Regions from separate parts of the Clostridium sp. DL-VIII genome, predicted to be linked through region 2. Evidence: predicted binding sites of a transcription regulator. Region 2 holds the regulator's gene; the other holds the start of a gene.
What was found. The regulator HrcA, encoded in region 2, represses chaperone genes, less so after heat shock. The targets are predictions, from matches to a motif close to TGTTAGCACTCNNNNNNNNNGAGTGCTAACA.
Positions count from the first base shown of each region.

Region 1 (11,797 bases), 790 kb from region 2:
TCATTTCTATGGTGCAGAAGATTCATCATTAAATAAAATAAGAATTTTTGGAAGAAATAAATTTGGAAAATTATCTGGTTTTGCGCAACAATATTTATTCTACTATGCGAGAGAGAACAAAATAAGTATTGATGATTAAGTTGTTAAATATAATACTTTGAGTTAAGGCACTTGAAAATAAATAGCAATTTTGGACTTGTTATTTATTTTCAAGTGCCTAAAATTATATGAAAATTGGTATAAGCAAAAGTCATGCTTATATTTTGAAAACTATATGAATATATCACAAATAGCAAAAGCTTTGTGAATATATTGACGAAGTTTAAGGCGATATATAATGGTAAATCGGCCTAATTTTTTGAGAAATGTCCGAATATACAGAAAATTACTTTAGAGTAAATAATTCAGAATATTTAAATTATATAAAAATTGTTATAGTTTTAACAAGAGTATGGTATAATTATCTCATGCTATAATATGAAAGTAAAAAAATAATCATAGGAGAGTGTATATTAATGTTTCAATTTGAAAATCGACTTTTAAAGTTAAAGCATGAGGTTTTAACTAGAGTAGCAGTATTAGCTAAGGAAAATAAAATAAGCAAGGAAGAGTTAGAAAAAGTCCCTTATGATATGATTCAAGGAGATATTCCAAATTATAGAGATACAATTGAGCAAGAAAGAGATGTAGTCTTAGAAAGAGCAAAACTTGCAGCAGGTTATAAGCCAAATGGTAAAAATGGACAAGAGTTAATTAATGTAGAAGATGAAAAACAAATTTTATATGTAATAGAAGAAGCATGTGATAGATGTCCAACAAAGAAATTTCAAGTTACTGATGCATGCAGAAATTGTGTTGCCCATAAATGTCAAAGTGCATGTAATTTTGGAGCAATTACATATGTTGATGGCAAAGCGTATATTGATCCAGATAAATGTAAGGAATGTGGAATGTGTAAGAAGGCATGCCCATACGATGCTGTTGCAGAAGATATGAGACCATGTAAAAAGTCATGTCCTACAGGTGCATTAAGCTATAATGCTGAAGATTTAAGAGCTGAAATTACTGAAAGTAAATGCGTAAATTGTGGTGCATGTATGTCAGCATGTCCATTTGGAGCTATAGAAGATAAGAGTTCAATAGTTAAGATAGTTTATGATTTGATGAGCAAAGGTAATATATATGCTATGGTTGCACCAGCAATAACTGGAGAATTTGGGCCAAAGATAACTTTTGGACAAGTTAAAAATGCAATCAAGGCAGTAGGATTTAAGGATATGATAGAAGTAGCATGTGGAGCAGATGCTGTTACTGTGCACGAAAGTAATGAGTTCGTGGAAAGAATGGAAAGAGGAGACAGCTACATGACAAATTCATGTTGTCCAGGTTTCCTTAGCTATATTGAAAAAATGATGCCAGATCAAGCAGAAAGAATTTCAGGAACTGTTTCACCTATGGTTGCTACAGGAAGATATATAAAATCTAAGGATAAGGATGCAAAGGTTGTATTTGTAGGGCCTTGTACTGCTAAAAAAGGTGAGGCGTTGATAGAATCAATAAAGGATTCTGTTGATTATGTATTGACTTTTGAAGAATTAGTGGCTTTATTTGATGCATTCGAAGTAGACCCAGCAAACTGTGAAGATATAGTAGTTGATGAAGCATCTATTTTTGGAAGAAATTTCGCTGTAGGTGGAGGATTAACTGCGGCTATAGAGAACTATGTTCAAGAAAAAGGTGTTAATATCGAATTTAAACCAGTCAAGGTTTCAGGTGGAGCTGAAATTAAGAAAACTATGACTATGGCTAAAGTAGGAAAATTACCTGGAAACTTTATTGAAGGAATGATGTGTGAAGGTGGTTGCATAAATGGAGCAGCTAAAATTGTATCAGTAATGAAAGCAAAAGCACCTTTCGCAAAGATAAATCAACAAACAACAATTAAGAGTGTGTTATCTAATAAAGCGTTAGAAGAATTCCATGATATAAATTTAGAAAGATAATACAATTTATAAGAAGTTTATATGGGAAGACTATAATATATATGTTGCAATAATAAAATTACACTTAGTATGTTTATAAGCTGTGTAAATATCTAAATGTTAAATGTAGAAAATCAATTGCAACATATATATATTAAAGCTTATAGATATGATAATATAATCTAAAACTTAGTTTTGAATATTTATAGTAATAAATAATTAAAATTGAAGGTGTCTAAAAATAATTAAAGATTATTTTTAGACACCTTCCTTTTATATGGAAGAACTGTGTTTTATGCTTGATTGGATGATTGTTTTTTTGATTTAACAGTTTGTTAAAGTTTTAGGGCTGATGTATTGATATGGCAGGTATAATGGCTAATTAGGAGATGAGAATTTAAAAAATAACTATAGAATAAATAAAATGGAGAAAAATTAAGTAATTAAGACATATTTTAAGATAAAGAGTTATATTCGCTGAAAAGTGGGATATAATATTAGAAGTAATGTTTGAATTATATGGGTATAAAGGATATTATAATTATGTTAGCACTCGACGATGATGAGTGCTAACAGAAAAAAGTAAAGATATTTTATATTTTTAAGGAGGGTTTTTCATGAATATTAAACCACTTGGTGAAAGAGTAGTAATAAAAAAATTAGAGGCGGAAGAAAAGACTAAAAGTGGAATAGTCTTAACTGGCACTGCAAAGGAAAGACCACAAGAAGCAGAAGTGGTTGCAGTAGGTCCTGGAGCTATTGTAGATGGAAATAGAGTAGCGATGGAAGTAAAAGTTGGAGATAAAGTTTTATATTCAAAATACGCTGGTACAGAAGTTAAAGTAGATGGAGACGAATATACTATATTAAAGCAAGATGATATATTAGCAATAGTTGAGTAATTAATTTTTTATTACAAGGCAATTTGAAAGTAAGAAATAAAAAGATATAAATAGCATATAAAAAGGAGAGTGTTATAAGAAATGGCTAAGATGTTAAAATTCGGAGAAGATGCAAGAAGATCTATGCAAATTGGTGTAGATAAGTTAGCAGATACAGTTAAAGTGACTTTAGGACCTAAAGGAAGAAATGTTGTATTAGATAAAAAATTTGGTGCACCATTAATAACCAATGATGGTGTTTCAATTGCAAGAGAAATAGAATTAGAAGATCCATATGAAAACATGGGAGCACAATTAGTTAAAGAAGTTGCAACAAAGACAAATGATGTAGCTGGAGATGGAACTACTACTGCAACTTTATTAGCACAAGCAATTATAAGAGAAGGTTTAAAAAATGTTACAGCAGGAGCTAATCCTATTTTAATAAGAACTGGTATTAAGATGGCTGTAGATAAAGCTGTTGAAGAAATTAAAAAAATCTCTAAGCAAATAGATGGAAAAGAGGATATAGCTAGAGTTGCTGCGATATCAGCTGCTGATGAAGAAGTAGGTAAATTAATTGCAGACGCTATGGAAAAGGTAGGAAATGAAGGCGTTATTACAATAGAAGAATCTAAATCAATGGGAACTGAGTTAGATGTAGTTGAAGGTATGCAATTTGATAGAGGATATGTATCTCCTTACATGGCTACAGATAATGAAAAAATGGAAGCCAATTTAGAAAATCCATATATATTAATAACTGACAAAAAGATTTCAAGCATTCAAGAAATTTTACCAATACTTGAACAAATAGTTCAATCAGGTAAAAAACTATTAATCATTGCTGAAGATATAGAAGGAGAAGCAATGGCAACATTAGTAGTTAATAAGTTAAGAGGAACATTTACTTGTGTAGCTGTTAAGGCACCAGGTTTTGGAGATAGAAGAAAAGAAATGTTACAAGATATTGCCATATTAACTGGAGGAACTGTTATCTCAGAAGAATTAGGAAGAGATTTAAAAGAAACTACAGTTGATATGTTAGGTACAGCTGATAGCGTTAAGGTATCTAAAGAAAATACTGTAATAGTTAACGGTAAAGGTGAATCTGTAGCTATAAAAGAAAGAATAGGTCAAATTAAGGCTCAAATCGAAGAAACAACTTCAGAATTTGATAAAGAAAAGTTACAAGAAAGATTAGCTAAATTAGCTGGTGGAGTTGCGGTAATCAAGGTTGGTGCAGCAACAGAAACTGAATTAAAAGAAAAGAAACTTAGAATTGAAGATGCATTAAATGCAACTAAAGCAGCTGTTGAAGAAGGAATAGTAGCTGGTGGTGGAACAGCTTATGTTAATGTAATTAACGAAGTTGCAAAATTAACTTCAGATGTTCCTGATACTCAAGTTGGAATAAACATAATCACTAAGGCATTAGAAGAACCAGTAAGACAAATAGCAGCTAATGCAGGAGTTGAAGGTTCAGTAATAATTGAAAAAGTTAAAAATAGTGAACCAGGTATAGGATATGATGCACTACACGATAAATATATCAACATGATTAAAGGTGGAATAGTTGATCCAACTAAGGTTACTAGATCAGCACTTCAAAATGCAGCTTCAGTAGCTTCAACATTCTTAACAACAGAAGCAGCAGTAGCTGATATTCCAGCAAAAGAACCTGCAATGCCAGGAGCTCCAGGAATGGGAATGGATGGAATGTACTAAAATAAAAATACTATTAATATATCTAGTTAGAATAAGCAATTATTATAATTGCTTATTCTTTTTTTTGCATTAAATTAGAACATGTTAATAATAAGAAGCTGCAATATAACAATTATTAGTTTGAGATAAATATTTCCCTGTAATATAGTAATTGAAAATAAAAGTTAAAATTTTATAAGGGTACTCAAGAGGGTATATCCTATAGTATAGTGAAAAAAATATTCCAATATTTGTATACAAAATAGAAAAAAAAGGAATAATATTAATAAAAAACAATTACAAGGAGTAATATTATGAAAAAAAGAAAGAAATTAATAATTAAGAAAAACAGTTTCAAAGAGTCAGTTAATAAGAAGAAAGAAGGATTTACATTAATCGAATTAATAGCAGTAATAGCTATTATAGGTATTTTAGCAGCTGCATTATTACCTAAAGTAAATGGATATATAAAAGAGGCTAAAAAGGTAAAAGTTGTGGATCAATGCAGGAAAGCTGTAATGGCGGTTGAATCTTATAATTTAGCTAGTAGTACGCCTATAGCTGACGGTTCAAATGTTAGTAGCATAAAGGCATCAACATCAGGGACATATAAGTACTTAGATGGTGATATGCTAGATAAACTTCCTGGAACGACTACAATTACACAATGTTATGATATAGTGAATGGTGCAGAATTTGAGCTATCAGATAATACAGATGATTTAGATACCTCATCTATTGTTGTTCAAAATACTAATACTAATACATAGTAACTAATAATTTTAAAAATTTAGAGAGTATAAAGATGGAAAAGTAAAACGAGATAAATATAAAAAACAACAAATTTTAACTTAATAATTATTTATAATTTTAATTTTGCAATTTTAATTTCAAATTTGTTGACTTTGACTTATACATACATTATAATAGTTTTAATTCAAAAACATAAAACATTTAAAAACTTATATATACCTTGAATATGGCAAGGAGTATCTACCGGAAGCCGTAAATTTCCGACTATAAGTGATATTGGTATAGGCTAAGTATAGACTTTTATTAGCATATTAACGTCACTTCTGAGGTTAATATGCTTTTTTTATACCATAAAATATGCAAGATATAATTCAAGTTTAACTTAAAATGAAATAAAAATTGCAAAAATCAAGGGGGATTTAAAATGGCTAAAATTATTAAGACTGCATATACTTTTGACGATGTATTACTAGTACCAAACAAATCAGAAATATTACCAAAAGAGGTAAGTACTAAGACAAGATTAACGAAGACAATTCAGTTGAATATACCTTTAATGAGTGCTGGAATGGATACGGTAACTGAATCAAAGATGGCAATTGCTATGGCAAGAGAAGGCGGAATCGGAATTATACATAAAAACATGACTATTGAAGAACAGGCAAAAGAAGTTGATAGAGTTAAGAGACAAGAAAATGGAGTTATTACAGATCCTATATTTTTATCACAAGATCATTTAATTCAAGATGCGGAGAATTTAATGGCTCAATATAGAATATCAGGAGTACCAATCACAACTAAAGAAGGAAAGCTAATTGGAATAATTACTAATAGAGATATAATCTTTGAGACAGACTATCAAAGAAAGATATCGGAGGTAATGACTAAAGAAAACTTAATAACTGCATCGGAGGATACAACAGTAGAGGAAGCTAAAGAGATATTGAAGAAACATAAAGTTGAAAAGCTGCCTTTAGTAGATAAAGACGGATATTTAAAGGGATTAATAACTATGAAGGATATTGAAAAAGTTAGAAAATTCCCGAATGCAGCAAAAGATAGTAGAGGAAGACTATTATGTGGAGCAGCAGTTGGAATTACTGGAAATATGATGCAAAGAGTTGAGGCATTAGTTAAAGCTCAAGTTGATGTTGTTACTCTTGATACAGCTCACGGACATTCAAAAGGCGTTTTAGATGCAGTAGTAGAAATTAAGAAAGCATATCCAGAACTTCAGGTTATTGTAGGAAATATTGCTACAGCAGCAGCTACAGAGGATCTAATAAAAGCTGGAGCAGATTGCATCAAGGTTGGTATTGGACCAGGATCAATTTGTACAACTAGAATAGTTGCTGGAGTTGGAGTGCCTCAATTAACAGCAGTTATGGATTGTGCAGAAATAGGTAGAAAATATGGAATACCTGTAATTGCAGATGGTGGACTTAAATATTCTGGAGACATAGTTAAAGCGCTAGCAGCAGGAGCTTCAGTTGCAATGCTTGGATCATTATTTGCTGGATGTGAGGAAGCTCCAGGGGAAATGGAAATATATCAAGGAAGAAGCTACAAGGTTTATAGAGGAATGGGATCTTTAGCAGCAATGGAGAGTGGCTCTAAGGATAGATATTTCCAAGAGGGTAACAAAAAGTTAGTTCCAGAAGGAGTTGAAGGAAGAGTAGCTTATAAGGGATCAGTCTCAGATACTATATTCCAATTAATAGGCGGAATTAGATCTGGACTTGGATATTTAGGATCAAAAGATTTTGACACTTTATATGAAACAGCTAATTTTGTAGTTCAAACAGCATCAGGACAAAGAGAAAGCCATCCTCATGATATTAATATCACTAAAGAAGCACCAAATTATAGTGTAGGACAATAATAATTAAATGCACAGTTTACAGCGAACGGCAAAATAAGCATGTGAACTGTGCATTACTTAATTTAGTTAAGTAAATCTATGAAATATTTTTCTTAAAGTTAAGATAATAATTTTTTATGTTGAAAATTGTTTTAATTTATTGATAAAAACTCATATTTAGTTAATAATAGAGATTATAAGAATAGTTTAGGAGGAAAACATGAAAAGAGATTTAGTTTTAGTTGTTGATTTTGGTGGACAATATAATCAATTAATAGCAAGAAGAGTAAGAGAATGCGGTGTATATTGCGAAATTATCCCATATGATTATACTATAGAAAAAATAAAAGCTAAGAATCCTAAAGGTATAATATTTACAGGAGGACCTAATAGTGTTTATGGAGAAGATACTCCAACTGTAGAAAAAGAAGTTTTTGAATTAGGTGTACCGGTACTTGGAATATGTTATGGAGATCAATTAATGGCACATCTACTAGGTGGAAAAGTTGCTACAGCTCCAGTAAGAGAATATGGTAAAACAAATGTGGTTTTAGACAATTCTTCTAAGTTATTTGATGGAATTGAAAAAGAAGGAATTGCTTGGATGAGTCATACTGATTACATATCAGAAGCACCTGAAGGGTTTAAAATAGTTGCACATACAGATGTTTGCCCAGTTGCAGCTATGGAAAATGAAGAAAAGAAACTTTATGGAGTTCAATTCCATGCAGAAGTAGAACATACTCAATTTGGTCAAAAAATGTTAGAAAACTTTATACACAATATTTGTGGTTTAGAAAATAGTTGGACTATGGGATCTTTTGCGGAAGAAAAAATAAAAGAAATAAAGGAATTGGTAGGAGATAGAAAAGTGCTATGTGCTCTATCAGGTGGAGTTGATTCATCAGTTGCAGCGATGTTAGTACATAAAGCTATTGGACATAATTTAACTTGTATTTTCGTTGATCATGGTTTACTTAGAAAAGATGAAGGAGATACTGTTGAAAGAGTATTTAAGAAGGAATTTGATATGAACATTAAGAGGGTTAATGTTGCAGATAGATTTCTTGGAAAACTTGCAGGAGTATCAGATCCAGAAAGAAAGAGAAAAATTATTGGTGAAGAATTTATAAGAGTTTTTGAAGAAGAAGCTAAAAAGGTTGGTCAAATAGATTACCTTGTTCAAGGAACAATTTATCCAGACATAGTTGAAAGTGGAACTAAAACTTCAGCAACAATAAAATCTCATCATAATGTTGGTGGTCTTCCAGAAGATATGGACTTTGAACTTATAGAACCATTAAGAGAACTTTTTAAAGATGAAGTTAGAGCTGTGGGAGAAGAACTAGGAATTCCTCATAAATTAGTATGGAGACAACCATTCCCAGGTCCAGGACTTGCTATAAGAGTGTTAGGTGAAATAACAGAGGAAAAGCTTGAAATAGTGAGAGAGGCTGATGCTATTTTCAGAGAAGAAATTGCAAATGCAAATCTTGATGAAAGCATATGGCAATACTTTGCATGTTTACCTAACATCAGATCAGTTGGAGTTATGGGAGATGAAAGAACATATTCTCATACAGTGGCATTAAGAGCGGTTACTTCAAGTGATGCAATGACTTCAGAATGGGCAAGAATCCCATATGAAATCTTAGATTTAGTAAGCAGAAGAATTGTAAATGAAGTTAAGGGAGTAAACAGAATTGTTTATGACATAACTTCAAAACCACCAGCTACTATAGAGTGGGAATAAGATTGAAAAGTTTAGAATAAAATATATTATAATTAGAAAAAATTCAACAAAGAAATTATCAGCTTAGATATTATATGAAAAGTAATATCTAAGCTGTTTTTTATGTAATGCCTTATAAATAAATGGCTTATATGTTATGAAACATAAAGAATAAAAAATCTTCTAATCGACATAAAGAATGTAAACGAAGCATATTTAAAATAATTACTAAATATAATTAATATATTTTCGATAATAATTACGTGAGAATAATAATTGGTTAATATGAAATGAAAAAAATGTAGAAATATATATATAATAAGGTGATTACAATGGGGGGATAATATGAAGCGGAAAATTACATTAAATAAGAGCAATAATGAATATGTAAGTGGTAGATTAACTATTCCTGTAGCATTATTAGAAGCAATAGGAGTAAATGAAGAAAATAGGGAAGTGATTCTTAATCTAGATGGTAGCAGGTTAATAATAGAAAGGGCTGATGATGATACTTGTAAAGATTTATCAGAGGAAAACTGGACAGGAATTACGCAAGAAGAAAGAGATTATTTATTACGATAAAATTTACATATTTAATAATTCTTATTCGCAAGGAATTATATAGAAAATTGAATATAAGATTCATGAAATAAAAGGACATTTACAGAAATGTAAGTGTCTTTTTTAGTTATATTTAATAGATAAAAATTTGTATCAATGATGTATTTTGAGAGTTTTTCTAATACAAAATAAAGATTTTAGAGGTGTTACTATTATTTTTGTCTAATTGATAGCAAATATAGCAAATCGGCATAATATATTATTAGGTAATTATTAAGATTTCTAAAATAACTTTAGAAAGTATTTTTATCATTATGAAATTAGGTTGATTATATCGTATGTGCTATCACCAATAAAGGTAAGAATGTTGGTGATGAAAGCTAAGAATAAGTAGACTTAAGGATCAATTACAAAGGAGAGAAAAGAATGGAAAACAGAGCTGATTGTAATAGAGAATGTATAAATCATGATGAAGATGAATCTGCATGTAGAAAGAAAAGGGGATGCGAACCTCCTCGTAATAAATGTCAGCGTAAACCTGATAACAGAGGAGACCGTTTTGGTGAAGCATTAGAAGAAGCTTATAATGAAGGTTATAGAGACGGCTATTGTGATGGATTTGAAGATGGTCGTGAAAAAGGACAAGAAGAAGCCTATGACGAAGGATATAAAGATGGATATGAAAAGGCAAAACAAGAAGTTATAGATTATATAAAGAAAAATAAATCTTGTGGCCATAAATGTTGCTGTTGTAAGTGCTGCTAAGTAAAAACTATATATATATAATAATATTATAAAAAGAGGAGTATATTATGTATTCCTCTTTTTTGATGGCTTGTCTTAAAGATTCTAAATGATAAATCATAATAAGAAAATATGAAATTAAGTTATTTAGAAAAGTTTAATTAAATAAGTTTAAGTAATATAAAATATAATCAGACAAGTTATTTGTCAATGGAAAAATACAGTATTAATTGCTAAAACCATGCGCGATATAATTACATTACAGGAAGGAGGAAGATATAAATAGTAAAGAATTGGGAGTTATGGATAAGTCAAATAAGGATTGTATTAAGGAAATGTAAACGATAAAAAAGATTTTTTACAAGCTATATTCATGGTGATAATATTGCCGGTGGAAAAACAAGAGGCTAAAGTTATCTTATATAGGTAATTTATATATATTATAAGTACAAAAAGTAATTTAAATAGACAGTATTTAAGTAAGACTTAGTTAAAATTTCGACTAGGTCTTGCCTAAGTATATGGATAAAAGTAATGATAATAAATTGGAATAAGTGCAGTAAGATAAATGTATATTAATTATTATTAGAGTAAAAATAAAATAGAGAAAGTTAAAAGGATTTGAACAATATTAATTATTTGATATATTGTTTTTGTTTGTTAAAATGACTAAAAGTATCCGTTAAAAAGCTAAAATTAACGATTGATTTAAATTTTTTGTGATATAATAAGAGTGATATTTTATTAGTATGGAGGTAGGATGAAGAAATGAATAAAGGTATATCATTGGATTTATCAAAATTAGCACCTTATTTAGACATGACTGAAGTTGACTATATGGAGGAAATGGTTAAAAGTGCCCATGAAAAGTTACATAATAAGACAGGAGCAGGAAACGATTTTTTAGGTTGGGTCGATCTTCCTGTAGATTATGATAAAGATGAGTTTGCAAAAATTAAAAAAGCAGCAGAAAAAATCAAATCTGATTCAGATGTATTAATCGTTATTGGAATAGGAGGATCATATCTTGGTGCGAGAGCAGCAATTGAAATGTTAACACATAATTTCCATAACGTATTAGGTAAGGATAAGAGAAAAGCCCCTAAGGTTTTCTATGTTGGAAATAATATTAGTTCAACATACATGGCTGAACTTTTACAAGCAATAGAAGGTCAAGATGTAAGTGTAAATGTAATTTCAAAATCAGGTACTACTACAGAGCCAGCAATTGCATTTAGAATTTTTAGAGATTATTTAGAAAAGAAATATGGAGTTGACGAAGCTAGAAAGAGAATATATGCTACAACAGACAAAGCTAAAGGAGCACTAAAAACATTAGCTGATGCTGAAGGATATGAAACATTTGTAGTTCCAGATGATGTTGGAGGCAGATTCTCAGTACTAACAGCAGTTGGATTATTACCAATAGCTGCAGCTGGAATTGATATAGATGAAATGATGAAAGGTGCTGCTGATGCAAGAGAAGCTTATTCTGATCCATCTATTAAGAATAATGATGCTTATAAATATGCAGCAGTTAGAAATGCTTTATACAACAAAGGTAAAGCAATTGAAG
Region 1 is NZ_CM001240.1:683,104-694,900, forward strand. It holds gene CDLVIII_RS03240 (DNA glycosylase) at 1-139, shown strand, start outside; gene CDLVIII_RS03245 (4Fe-4S dicluster domain-containing protein) at 516-2,003, shown strand; gene groES (co-chaperone GroES) at 2,600-2,884, shown strand; gene groL (chaperonin GroEL) at 2,966-4,591, shown strand; gene CDLVIII_RS03260 (prepilin-type N-terminal cleavage/methylation domain-containing protein) at 4,885-5,340, shown strand; purine riboswitch at 5,513-5,610, shown strand; gene guaB (IMP dehydrogenase) at 5,748-7,205, shown strand; gene guaA (glutamine-hydrolyzing GMP synthase) at 7,405-8,937, shown strand; gene CDLVIII_RS03275 (AbrB/MazE/SpoVT family DNA-binding domain-containing protein) at 9,262-9,498, shown strand; gene CDLVIII_RS03280 (hypothetical protein) at 9,904-10,242, shown strand; gene CDLVIII_RS03285 (glucose-6-phosphate isomerase) at 10,990-11,797, shown strand, end outside.
Region 1: the regulator HrcA is predicted to act here: its motif matches at 2,527-2,557, upstream of groES (co-chaperone GroES).

Region 2 (11,797 bases):
AGCTATTCCACCTGCTGTTTCAATTCCAAGTGTTAATGGTGTAACATCAAGTAATACTACATCCTTAACTTCTCCAGTAAGTACACCTGCTTGAATAGCTGCACCAACTGCAACACATTCATCTGGGTTAACTCCTTTAGATGGTTCTTTTCCTGTAAAGTTCTTAACAGCTTCTACTACTGCTGGAATTCTTGTTGATCCACCTACTAAAATTATCTTATCAATATCACTTAATGAAAGTTTTGCATCAGCTAATGCTTTTTTCATTGGCTCAATACTTCTTTCAACTAAGTCATGAGTTATTTCATTGAATTTTGCTCTAGTTAATGTTAAGTCTATGTGTTTTGGACCTGTTGCATCTGCTGTGATAAATGGTAAATTAATGTTTGTTTGCATTGATGAAGATAATTCGATCTTTGCTTTTTCAGCAGCTTCTTTTAATCTTTGAACTGCCATCTTATCTTGCATTAAATCAATTCCATTTGAAGCTTTGAAATCATCAGCAATATAGTGCATTACTTTTTCATCAAAGTCATCTCCACCAAGTTTAGTATCTCCGTTAGTTGATAATACTTCAAATACTCCATCTCCAAGATCTAAGATAGATACATCGAAAGTACCACCACCTAAATCATAAACTAAAATCTTGTGTGCTGAATCCATTTTATCTAAACCATAAGCAAGTGATGCTGCTGTTGGTTCGTTGATTATTCTTAATACTTCAAGACCAGCAATTTTTCCTGCATCTTTAGTTGCTTGTCTTTGGCTATCGTTAAAGTAAGCTGGTACAGTTATAACTGCTTGTGTTACAGTTTCACCTAAATAGCTTTCAGCATCAGCTTTGATCTTTTGAAGTACCATAGCAGAAATTTCTTGTGGTGAATATTGTTTTCCATCTATATCAACTTTGTAACTTGTTCCCATGTGTCTCTTTATTGAGATAACTGTCTTATCTGGATTTGTAATCGCTTGTCTTTTTGCAACTTGACCAACTAATCTTTCTCCATTTGCTTGGAATGATACTACTGAAGGAGTAGTTCTAGCTCCTTCTGAATTTGCTATAACAGTTGGTTCTCCACCTTCCATAACGGCTACACATGAATTTGTAGTTCCTAAATCAATTCCTATAATTTTTCCCATGATATTATTCCTCCTAAAACTCTATTAGTTTATTTTAATTTGAATTTTTCAATTAAATATTTTAATAAGTAATTTTACTTTTTTAGTTAGCTACTTTAACCATTGTATGTCTTATTATTTTGTCATCTTTTTTATATCCCTTTTGGAAAACTTCAGCTACAACATTTTTGCCTAAGTTCTCATCTTCTACATGCATTACTGCATTATGAAGGTTAGGATCAAATTCTCCTGAAGCATCTATTTCTTCAACTCCAAGTTTTGCAAATGCATCCTTGCAGCCTTTAATAGTCATTTCAATTCCTTTTTTTAAATCTTCTATACTTCCATCTGCTGCAATAGCTCTTTCTAAATTATCAAGAACAGGAATAATTTCTTTTAATACATCAACATATGCATCACTATATATTCCTTCTTTTTCTTTAGAAGTTCTCTTTCTATAATTGTCATATTCAGCTGTTAATCTTAATAATCTGTCTTTTGTATTATCTAATTCTTCCTGCAATTTTTTATTTTCCTCTTCTAAATTATTTCCTGCATCTTTGCAAGTTTCATCTACAGCCTCGCTAGTTTCCTGATTTTCTACTGCATCATTAGCTGTAGCTTCAGTTACTTCTTCCTCTTTAATTTCTTCATTCTTTAGTTCTTCATCTTTAACATTATTTTCTGCCATATATCTAAGTAACACCTCTTCTCTTTAATCTAGGACTTATATTTTATCATTGCTTAATATATTATTAAGCTCCTTTATAACTTCAGACATGATTGCTATTACTTTTGAATAATTGATTCTTCTAGGCCCAATTAATCCAATTTTTCCAATAGGCCTATCTCTGAAAGAATATTCGGCTGATATTATACTGCAATCCTTAGCCTGCAGCTTATAATTTTCATCGCCTATGCTGACTGTTATATTATCCTGTGGATCAAATAAATCTATTAAAGCTTCTTTATCATTAAGAAGCGACAGCATCTCTTTTGCCTTATCAATATCATTGTACTCTGGATAATTGAATATATTGGTTGTTCCTTCCATAAACACTTCTGTAGTATCTGCTGAATTTAATGTTTCATATAATAGTGGTAAAATTGCATTAAATATTTCTTCATATTGTCCTAAATCTTTCTTCAGATTATTAATTACTTCTAGATTAATTTCCTGTATAGAAAGATTCACCAATCTATTATTGATAACTTTGTTTATTTGATTTAAAGTTTCTACTTCTGGAACCTTGCTATTGAGCTTCATTATATGATTTTTAATAAGCCCTGTGTCTGTTAAAAAAACTGATACTAAATTGTGTTCATCAACCTTAATAAGCTGAATAGATTTAATAAAACTCTTCTTAACCGATGGAGCTTCTATTATACAAGTTAACTTAGTAAGCTCAGATAATAAAGCGCTAGTCTGCTTAACTATTTTATCTACTTCAAGCATTGCAGTATCAATTATATATTGTTTAATCTTCAAGTCTTCTTCAACTGTCAATCTTTGACTCTCCATAAGCTGATCAACATATAATCTGTATCCTTTGCTAGAAGGAATTCTTCCTGCAGAAGCATGAGGTTGTTCTAAGTATCCCATGTCTTCAAGATCAGCCATTTCATTCCTAATAGTTGCAGATCCAATGCCCAAATTATAGTTCTTCGCAATAGTTCTAGATCCAACAGGATCTCCGCTGCGAATATAGTCATTGATAATAGCTTGAAGTATCCTTATCTTTCTTTCATCAATACTCATAACCTCACCCTCTTTTTGTTAGCACTCATTAAGCTCGAGTGCTAATGACTATGTTTTTAATATATTATTTATGATGTTTTTTGTCAATTCTATTTATTTTTATTATAACTTTATTTAGTTATTATTTTTTCGATTTTATAAATTTATCTCTTTATTACTGCTATTTTCTTTAGTTTTCTCCAGTAATCTTTTTGCAATCTATTTCATAATAAAAGATTTATTTAAATATCACATCATAAAATGAAATCGCTCATCACATAATTGGATAATTCTATTCCTTTCGAGCTCAGATACAGTTTCCCCGAACTTGAAATTAATAATCCTTTTTTTATATTTTTTTCAATTACATCTCCATAGACTTCATATATATCTTTATTAAATCTTTTGGCAAATTCACTTGTTTTTATGCCTTCAATCATTCTAAGTCCCATAAATACGAATTCTTCCATATCATCTTTTATAGTGTTTACATGAACTTCCTGCGTAACATCTTCAGCTTCATTTATTCTTTTTATATATTCTTCAATATCATCTATATTTTTGATTCTATTTTCGTTTATGAAAGAGCTAGCAGACACACCTAATCCTAAGTATTCATTGCACTTCCAATAGACCTTATTATGAAAACATTCCTTTCCTTTCTTTGCATAATTAGATATCTCATATTGATGGTAACTATATTGACCTAGAATTTCCTTTGCTGATAAATACATCTCTCTTTCCTGCTCTTCATCGGGGAGTTTCAGCTTATCCTTATCATATAAATCGTAGAAATAAGTTCCTTCTTCTATTATCAAGCTATATGCCGATATATGCTCTGGATTCAACTTCACAATTTCTTCTAAGGTCTCTTTAAAATCCTCACTACTCTGATTCGGTAAGCCAAACATTAAATCAACATTAATATTATCAAATCCAATCTCTCTGGCTAATAAATAATTGCTTTTAAATTCTTTATAATTATGTATTCTTCCAATTTCCCTTAGAATAGAATCTTTTGCAGATTGTAATCCAAAGCTTATTCTATTTACCTTACCGTCTTTCATAATACTAAGTTTACTTCTATTTACTGTTCCAGGATTGCATTCTATTGTAAATTCTATATCTGTCTTCAAATTAAGCTTATTTAAAGTATCTAGCAGACTTTTCAGATTGGAATCATTAAGATGAGATGGCGTGCCTCCACCAATAAATATGCTGTTTATAGAATAAGCCTCTGCTTTTTGCAGTATTTCCTTATTTAGTGCATCAATATATTTATCCATTAATTTTTCTTTTCCTGAATACGATGGAAAATCACAATAAAGGCATTTCTGCTTACAAAATGGTATATGTATATATAATGAAATATCTTTCAATTAAAATCTCCTCCAATTCCCTATTTATCTGTACACTAAAACAATTGAGCAAAGAGAGGAACTTATGCTGTACATTTCCTTTCTTTGCTCAATATTTATTTTAAGTAATTTTATTTTAACTTACTAAACTAATAATTTTTCTGCTTGTTCCTTTAATAAAGCTATTTTACTATCTGCATCAACAACTGAAAAACCATATACATCAATAAAATTGTAGAAGTAATTGGCAAAAGCTATTCTTTTATTACGTTTTATGCTTAATTTATCTCCTACTTCTTCTAAGAAAGTAACTTCTTTTTCATCATACTCTCCGTCAATAAGTGCAAGACCTATCAATTCAAAATAAATTATATTCTTTGTTCTTTCAGAAGAATCTTCTAAAACTCTGCATATTGAGTTTAAATCATCATCAGCTACTTCGTTTTCCTCTATATTTAATTCCTTTAAATAATCATAATAAAGATTTTTTTCTTCTTTAGCAAAGGTATTATCTATATTCGCAAGATTCTTAACTAATTGCATAAATACAATTCCTTCATTCTTACTAAGTTCATTCAAAAACATATAACCCCTCCATCTTTCTACCAATAATTATTTGCATACTACTATCTACTATTATACAAATAATTCCTTGAAAATAATATCTTTTATTTATAATAATTTTAGGAATCTATATTGTCTTATGCCTAGTATATAGAAATAAATCATAAGATTTACTTCTTACTTGTAACTTGTAAATTAAGCTTTTATATCTATCTATAATCTAGTCTACCTTTAAAACAGCCATAAATGCTTCTTGTGGAACTTCAACAGAACCAACCTGCCTCATTCTCTTCTTTCCTTCTTTTTGCTTTTCAAGCAGCTTCTTCTTTCTTGAAATATCTCCACCATAACATTTAGCTAATACATCTTTTCTCATTGCTTTTACGGTTTCTCTCGCAATGATTTTAGATCCGACCGCAGCTTGAATTGGAATTTCAAATAACTGTCTTGGAATAATTTCTTTTAATTTTTCTGCAATTCCTCTTCCTTTATGGTAAGCTCTTTCTTCGGGAACTATCATTGATAATGCATCAACTATATCTCCATTTAATAATATATCTAGCTTAACTAACTTAGTCTGAGTATATCCTTTGAATTCATAATCCAAAGAAGCATAGCCTCTTGTTCTTGATTTTAAGGTATCAAAGAAATCATATATTATTTCATTTAAAGGAATATCATAGTTTACAACTGCCCTAGTTTCTTCTATGTATTGCATATCAATATATGTTCCTCTTCTATCCTGGCATAATTCCATAACTGCCCCTACATAATCTTTAGGCGTTATTATAGATGCCTTAACTACTGGCTCTTCCATATAATCTACTTCTGTTGCAGGTGGAAGATTTGTTGGATTTGTTATTTCAAGAATGGTTCCGTCTGTTTTTATTACTTTATATATAACTGATGGTGCAGTAGTAATTATGTCTAAGTTAAATTCTCTTTCAACTCTTTCTTGAATTATTTCCATATGTAATAATCCTAAGAATCCGCATCTAAATCCAAAGCCAAGTGCTATAGATGTTTCTGGTTCAAAACTTAAAGCTGCATCATTTATCTGTAATTTTTCTAATGCTTCTTTAAGTTCATCATATTTTGCTCCATCAACCGGATATATTCCTGAATAAACCATTGGTATAGCAGGTTTATACCCAGGAAGTGCTTTGTCTGTTTGTCTGTCAGCTTCTGTAATCGTATCTCCAACTCTCGCATCCCTGACATTTTTAATTGATGCTGTTACATATCCAACATCCCCAGCACTTAAGCTGCCAATTGGAAGAACTCCCGGAGTAAATACTCCAACTTCAGTAACTTCATAAACTTTATTAGTTGCCATTAACTTAATTTTGCTTCCAACCTTCACGCTTCCATCAAAAACTCTTGTTATACATACAACACCCTTGTAGCTGTCATAATATGAGTCGAAAATAAGTGCTTTTAAAGGAGCTTCTTCATCTCCATCTGGACTAGGTATATTTTTAACAATGCTCTCTAAAACATCTCCTATATTAAGTCCGGTTTTAGCCGATATAGCAGGTGCTTCCTCTGCATCTATACCTATTACATCTTCAATTTCCTTCCTAACCTCATCTGGTCTTGCAGAAGGCAAATCAATCTTATTTATTACTGGTGCAATCTCTAAATCATTATCCAAAGCTAAATAACAATTAGCTAAAGTCTGAGCCTGAATACCTTGAGTCGCATCAACAACCAATATTGCACCTTCACAAGCTGCAAGACTTCTTGAAACTTCATAATTGAAATCTACATGTCCCGGAGTATCAATTAAATTAAGAATATATTCTTCACCGTTATCTCTTCTATATACAAGTCTCGCTGCTTGAGACTTTATTGTAATTCCTCTTTCTTTTTCTATCTCCATATTATCTAGAACTTGCTCTTCCATTTCCCTTTTAGTTAAGGTTCCTGTAGTTTCAAGTAATCTATCCGCAAGGGTTGACTTACCATGATCAATATGTGCTACTATTGAAAAATTCCTGATATGTTTTTGTCTTTCACTTTTCATATGCATGACTGTCTTTTCTCTTTAAAACAGTCCTTTCACCCCCGTTATAATTAAATCAGCTAAATTATAACATACATACATAAAAAAAGGCTATTAAAACTTTAGGTACAATCAAATAAATAACAAGTCCATTTGCCAGCCTATTTTCATGTGCCTTAAGCTTAGATTTAAATTAAAATAGCCTTAGATTTATAATTTACTCATTTATAGTTTTATATTTTTAAACATCTCTTGTATTTTTTTTATATAAGGAGATTCTTCTTTAATTTTAAAATCACTGTTTCCTAATCTTACCAAAATATCCTTCCCATCTTCCTCATAAATCTTTAAAAACGAATTATCTTTAATAAAATTAGAAAAATCCTCTCCAAATTCATCACTTACAAGTTTATAATTTTCATTTGTATTTCCAAGCGGAGATAATGCCTTAGTATTAATCAAATCTATCTTAATTATTCCAATAAAAACTAACACTAAAATAAAAAATACCGGCAGCACTTTTCTACTAAAAATCTTCTTCAATAAAAACACCCTTTAAATAATATTTTTTAATACTTCATCGTATAAAAATTTTATTTAAATTATCTCCATTTTTAAAGTTTATTATTCAATACTATTAATTTATATCATTCTATTCAATAAACCCTCTCGTCTTCATTTTCTCTGGATTAATAAATATCGCCATTCCTGTTTTCATTTTTCTAAAGCTTTGTTTTTCATAAAAAGTTTCTTTTCCCGGTGAAGCATATAAAATAAAATTGCAATTAGGAGTAAATCTTAATATGTGATCAATAATTGCTGAACCTATCTTTTTCCCTTGATATTCTGCCAATACTGCAACATCGTAAATTGCTGATTGATAAACTCCATCCGAAATTGCACGTCCAAAACCAATTAACTTATCCCCATCAAAAGCAAATACAGTAGTATGACTATTTTCAAAAGCTTTCTTATGCACTTCTCCTTCAAAATGTGTCATTCCAACCTTTTTTAATATATTAGCTACATCATTCCAATTGACATTTGAACAATTATATTTAAATTTTATATTCATCCTTTTTCCTCCTAGTGTTAATATTAGTCTAATTATTTAATACATAGTATATATCCATACCTAAGGTAGAAGTCAACTAGCAAATTTTAAGTATATATATTGCAATAATAATTCTACATTTTACGCAAGTTTTATTTTTTATTTAAAATTTCTGCAATTACTCTGGCCATACACTGTGCTGTAACCTTTGATTCCTCTGGTGTATTAGTATGAGAACCTATTTCAAAAAGTAAACATCCATCACTCTTATCTTGATTAAATGCATTTTTCCCTCTATGATATGTTAATATTTTTATTGGCAGTGTCGGAAATAATTCTGCTGTTTTATTAAACACTTTCTCTGTAAGCTCTTTATTTTTTGCATATCTTGTACTATTTTCTGCATCTACAAACATTATCTTAGATGCGCTCATTCCATCTACTTCTGTGGTTGTTGCAGATTTATCCTCTACAGAATCTCTATGAAGATCTATAAGCATTTTAAAATCCCCATATTGCTTTAGGTATTTATCTACAGTTTCACCAGATCTTGTGTAACTATCATTATATGAAATGCAATGATTTGTTTTATCATGAATTACCGATATCCCATAATTCTTTTCAAGTTCATCCGCAAGAACATCCCCAACCCCTACTACATTGGTATCTTCATCTAAACTTTCAGGCTGTGAGGCATTGTAATTTTCAGTTGTATGGCTATGATATATTAATACTTCTGGTTTTGATTCATTCAGCTCTTTTTTTAAGCTCGGATCATAAATCTTTGAATTTGTACTATCAGTATTATTAACTGGTACCTTTAAAATACTATCATCATTTATTTGAAATAAACTAAATGTAGAATCTGGTTTACTAACACTATCACTATCCACATCAGTGAAATAACTGACTTCATTTTGAATTATCCCTTTGTAGCTCAAATTATTAATTCCCAAAACCTGTAAGCATACATTACTTAATGAAAGCTTATTCTCCGAGTAAGTCCCTTCATCATAAATCTGAGATTCTACTATTGGCGCTCCTAAATTTAACATCTGTACATAAGCAAATGCTCCTCTTTCCTTGCTATTTTTCAAAATATTGCCAAGCCTTATGAATAATAAACTTATAATTAGTATTAATACTATTACTCCAATACTAGTATTTGATTTCATTCTTATTCTTCTATTAATTTCACCTTTTTTTCCTCTACTAATGTATGCCACTTTGATCCCCCCTTGTATTTCTTTTATATTTATATTAATCAATTTACATAATTATTCTGATTTAATTTTCAATTAACTGCCTTCCTATAATTTCTTCATATGATAGAAAAAAATTATATAAAAGTAAAAGCGAGCCAAAAGGCTCGCTGCAAAATCATTTTCAATAAAAATCCTTTAGGTTTTCTTCATTAATTGTAAATTATCCACAGGATACCCTAAAGAACATAAACTGTTAACTATAAACTTAATAAATTATCCCATAAATTTATTGATTTCTTCCATATTCATATTAGGTTGTACTGCCATATTTATACCATTAGCTATTATTTTTGATAAAGAATTAATAACCAGGTCTATCTCCTTAGGTGTAACTATCATATCCATTCCAGTTTTTGATGACATTACTTCTCTAATAAGCCTTTCTTTTTCATATTTATCAAGAGATTTTAACATCTTATAGAAATCTCCACCACTTGATGAGTTGTTAATTAAAGAATCTATAACCGAGTCTATGGTATCATTAGCAATTGTGGTAGCATCTACTACAGTAGGCACTCCTATTGCAATTACCTTAATTCCTAAGTTTTCCTCATTTATCTGCTTTCTATTATTGCCTACCCCGGCACCTGGTGATATGCCTGTATCTCCAATCTGGATTGTTGCATTCACCCTTTCAACCTTCCTTGCTGCTAATGCATCTATGCATATTACTAAATCTGGTTTAACTTTTTCCACAACTCCTTTAACTATTTCCACAGTTTCAATACCTGTTACTCCCAATACTCCTGGTGACACTGAGCAGACTGGTCTAACTGAATCATCAATGGCTTCAGGCATTACTGTCTGCAAATGTCTTGTTACCATTATTTTTTCTGCAACTTTAGGCCCTAATGCATCAGGCGTTACCTGCCAGTTTCCAAGTCCAACAATTAACACCGTCTTTTCAGTATCAACCTTAATTAATCTTCCCAAAACCTCTGAAACAACCTCTGAAACTCTATCCATAGTCTCACCATCATAAGCTGTAAACTCTGGCATATCTACTGTTATATAATTGCCTTTCGGTTTTCCAAGTTTTTCAGCTCCTTCATCATTTTTTATTTTTACAGTAGTTACTTTAATATCTTTTTCACTTTCTTCAATAACTTCTATACCATCAATATCTTTTTCACCTTTATGGCTTTCTTTATAAATATCTCTTGCTTCAAGTACCAAATCTGTTCTAACATTAATCATAATTAACACCTCGTTATAAATTTAGTTAGTATTATTTTTCCTTTTTCTTTAGATTTAATACTTGAATTACATAACTTGTGATGTTATAATAAGGTTTGTTGAATATGAACTCGTACGCAGATTTCCCCAAAAACTGCAGAGACCCTATAAAAATCTAAGGGGGTGAACTAAGAATGGCAAATATAAAATCAGCAAAAAAGAGAATTAAAGTTACTGAAACTAAGACTTTAAAGAACAGAATGGTTAAGTCTGCTTTAAAGACTGCTATAAAGAAGTTTGAAGCTGCTGTAGAAGCTAAGAATAATGAAGAAGCTAAAGCTTTATATACATCAGTTGTTAAGTCATTAGACATGGCTGCTACTAAGGGAGTTGTCCATAAGAACATGGCTGCTAGAAAGAAATCAAGATTAGCTGCTAGATTAAACGCTATGGCATAATCTTAAAACCCATCTAATTACAGATGGGTTGTTTTTTTATATTATTTCTTAACAGTAAGTGTATTTATGAGCAGGAATTCCATTTCCATAGTCTTATCTATTCCTGTTGATTTTAATTTTGTTTCAGTGCTTACACAAAGCTTAATCAATTCTGATAACTGCCTTTGGGTAAACTTACTAGCCTGGCCCATTAGTTTTTCACATACAAATTGAGGCAATTTATAATCAGATACTATATCTTCTACTCTTTTCCCATTCATTATTTTTATTTTTATTTCATATAACCTTAGGAAATGTTTTTGAATTGCACTTATTATGAGCATATGCTGATCTGACTTATATAAAATTTCCTTCATTATGTCTATAGCCTTATCAACTTTTTTCATGGCTATTAATTCTACCAAATCGAAAATATCTTCTTCATTAGAATTCAAAATAAGTAAATTAATATCCTCTTTTCTTATTTCCCTACCTTCACAATATGAAACAAGTTTATCAATTTCTCTTTTTATGATATCAAAATTGTTCTGAACCTTTTCGCAAAAGTACATTAATTCAACACGCCCAATTGTTTTTCCTTTATCTTTAAATATATCAGAAACCTTTTTTAAATATTTATCCTTCTTTAATTTATCACAATGAACTACAGTTAATGATTTCTCAATGGTGCCTAATTTTCTATTCTTATTAGGTCTTTCTCTTTTATCATTTAACAAATAATACATGATTAAAATAGTATATGGAGGCAAATCCAATATGTATTTTTTAAGTTCATTATATATCTTAGTACCTGTAGAATCACTTTTTTCCTGCAAAAAACTTGCTCTATACACTAGAACAACTTTTTTCTCTCCCATAAAAGGCATTGTTTCACACGCATTCACAATATCATCTAAACTCGTATTCATTCCATCTATTTTAATTAAATTAAGTTCTTCTAACTCTTCTGGTATCTCTCTTTTTGTAATTAAGCTTATCCCATCTTTAATAAGCTCTTCATCTAATCCACAAAAAACATATCCATTCTTTACGTTACCTTTTTCAGTTTCTTTTTCATAAA
Region 2 is NZ_CM001240.1:1,474,681-1,486,477, reverse strand. It holds gene dnaK (molecular chaperone DnaK) at 1-1,140, opposite strand, end outside; gene grpE (nucleotide exchange factor GrpE) at 1,223-1,810, opposite strand; gene hrcA (heat-inducible transcriptional repressor HrcA) at 1,847-2,878, opposite strand; gene hemW (radical SAM family heme chaperone HemW) at 3,112-4,236, opposite strand; gene CDLVIII_RS06675 (hypothetical protein) at 4,360-4,800, opposite strand; gene lepA (translation elongation factor 4) at 5,000-6,805, opposite strand; gene CDLVIII_RS06665 (hypothetical protein) at 7,010-7,327, opposite strand; gene CDLVIII_RS06660 (GNAT family N-acetyltransferase) at 7,437-7,859, opposite strand; gene CDLVIII_RS06655 (stage II sporulation protein P) at 7,991-9,013, opposite strand; gene gpr (GPR endopeptidase) at 9,317-10,300, opposite strand; gene rpsT (30S ribosomal protein S20) at 10,474-10,737, shown strand; gene holA (DNA polymerase III subunit delta) at 10,779-11,797, opposite strand, start outside.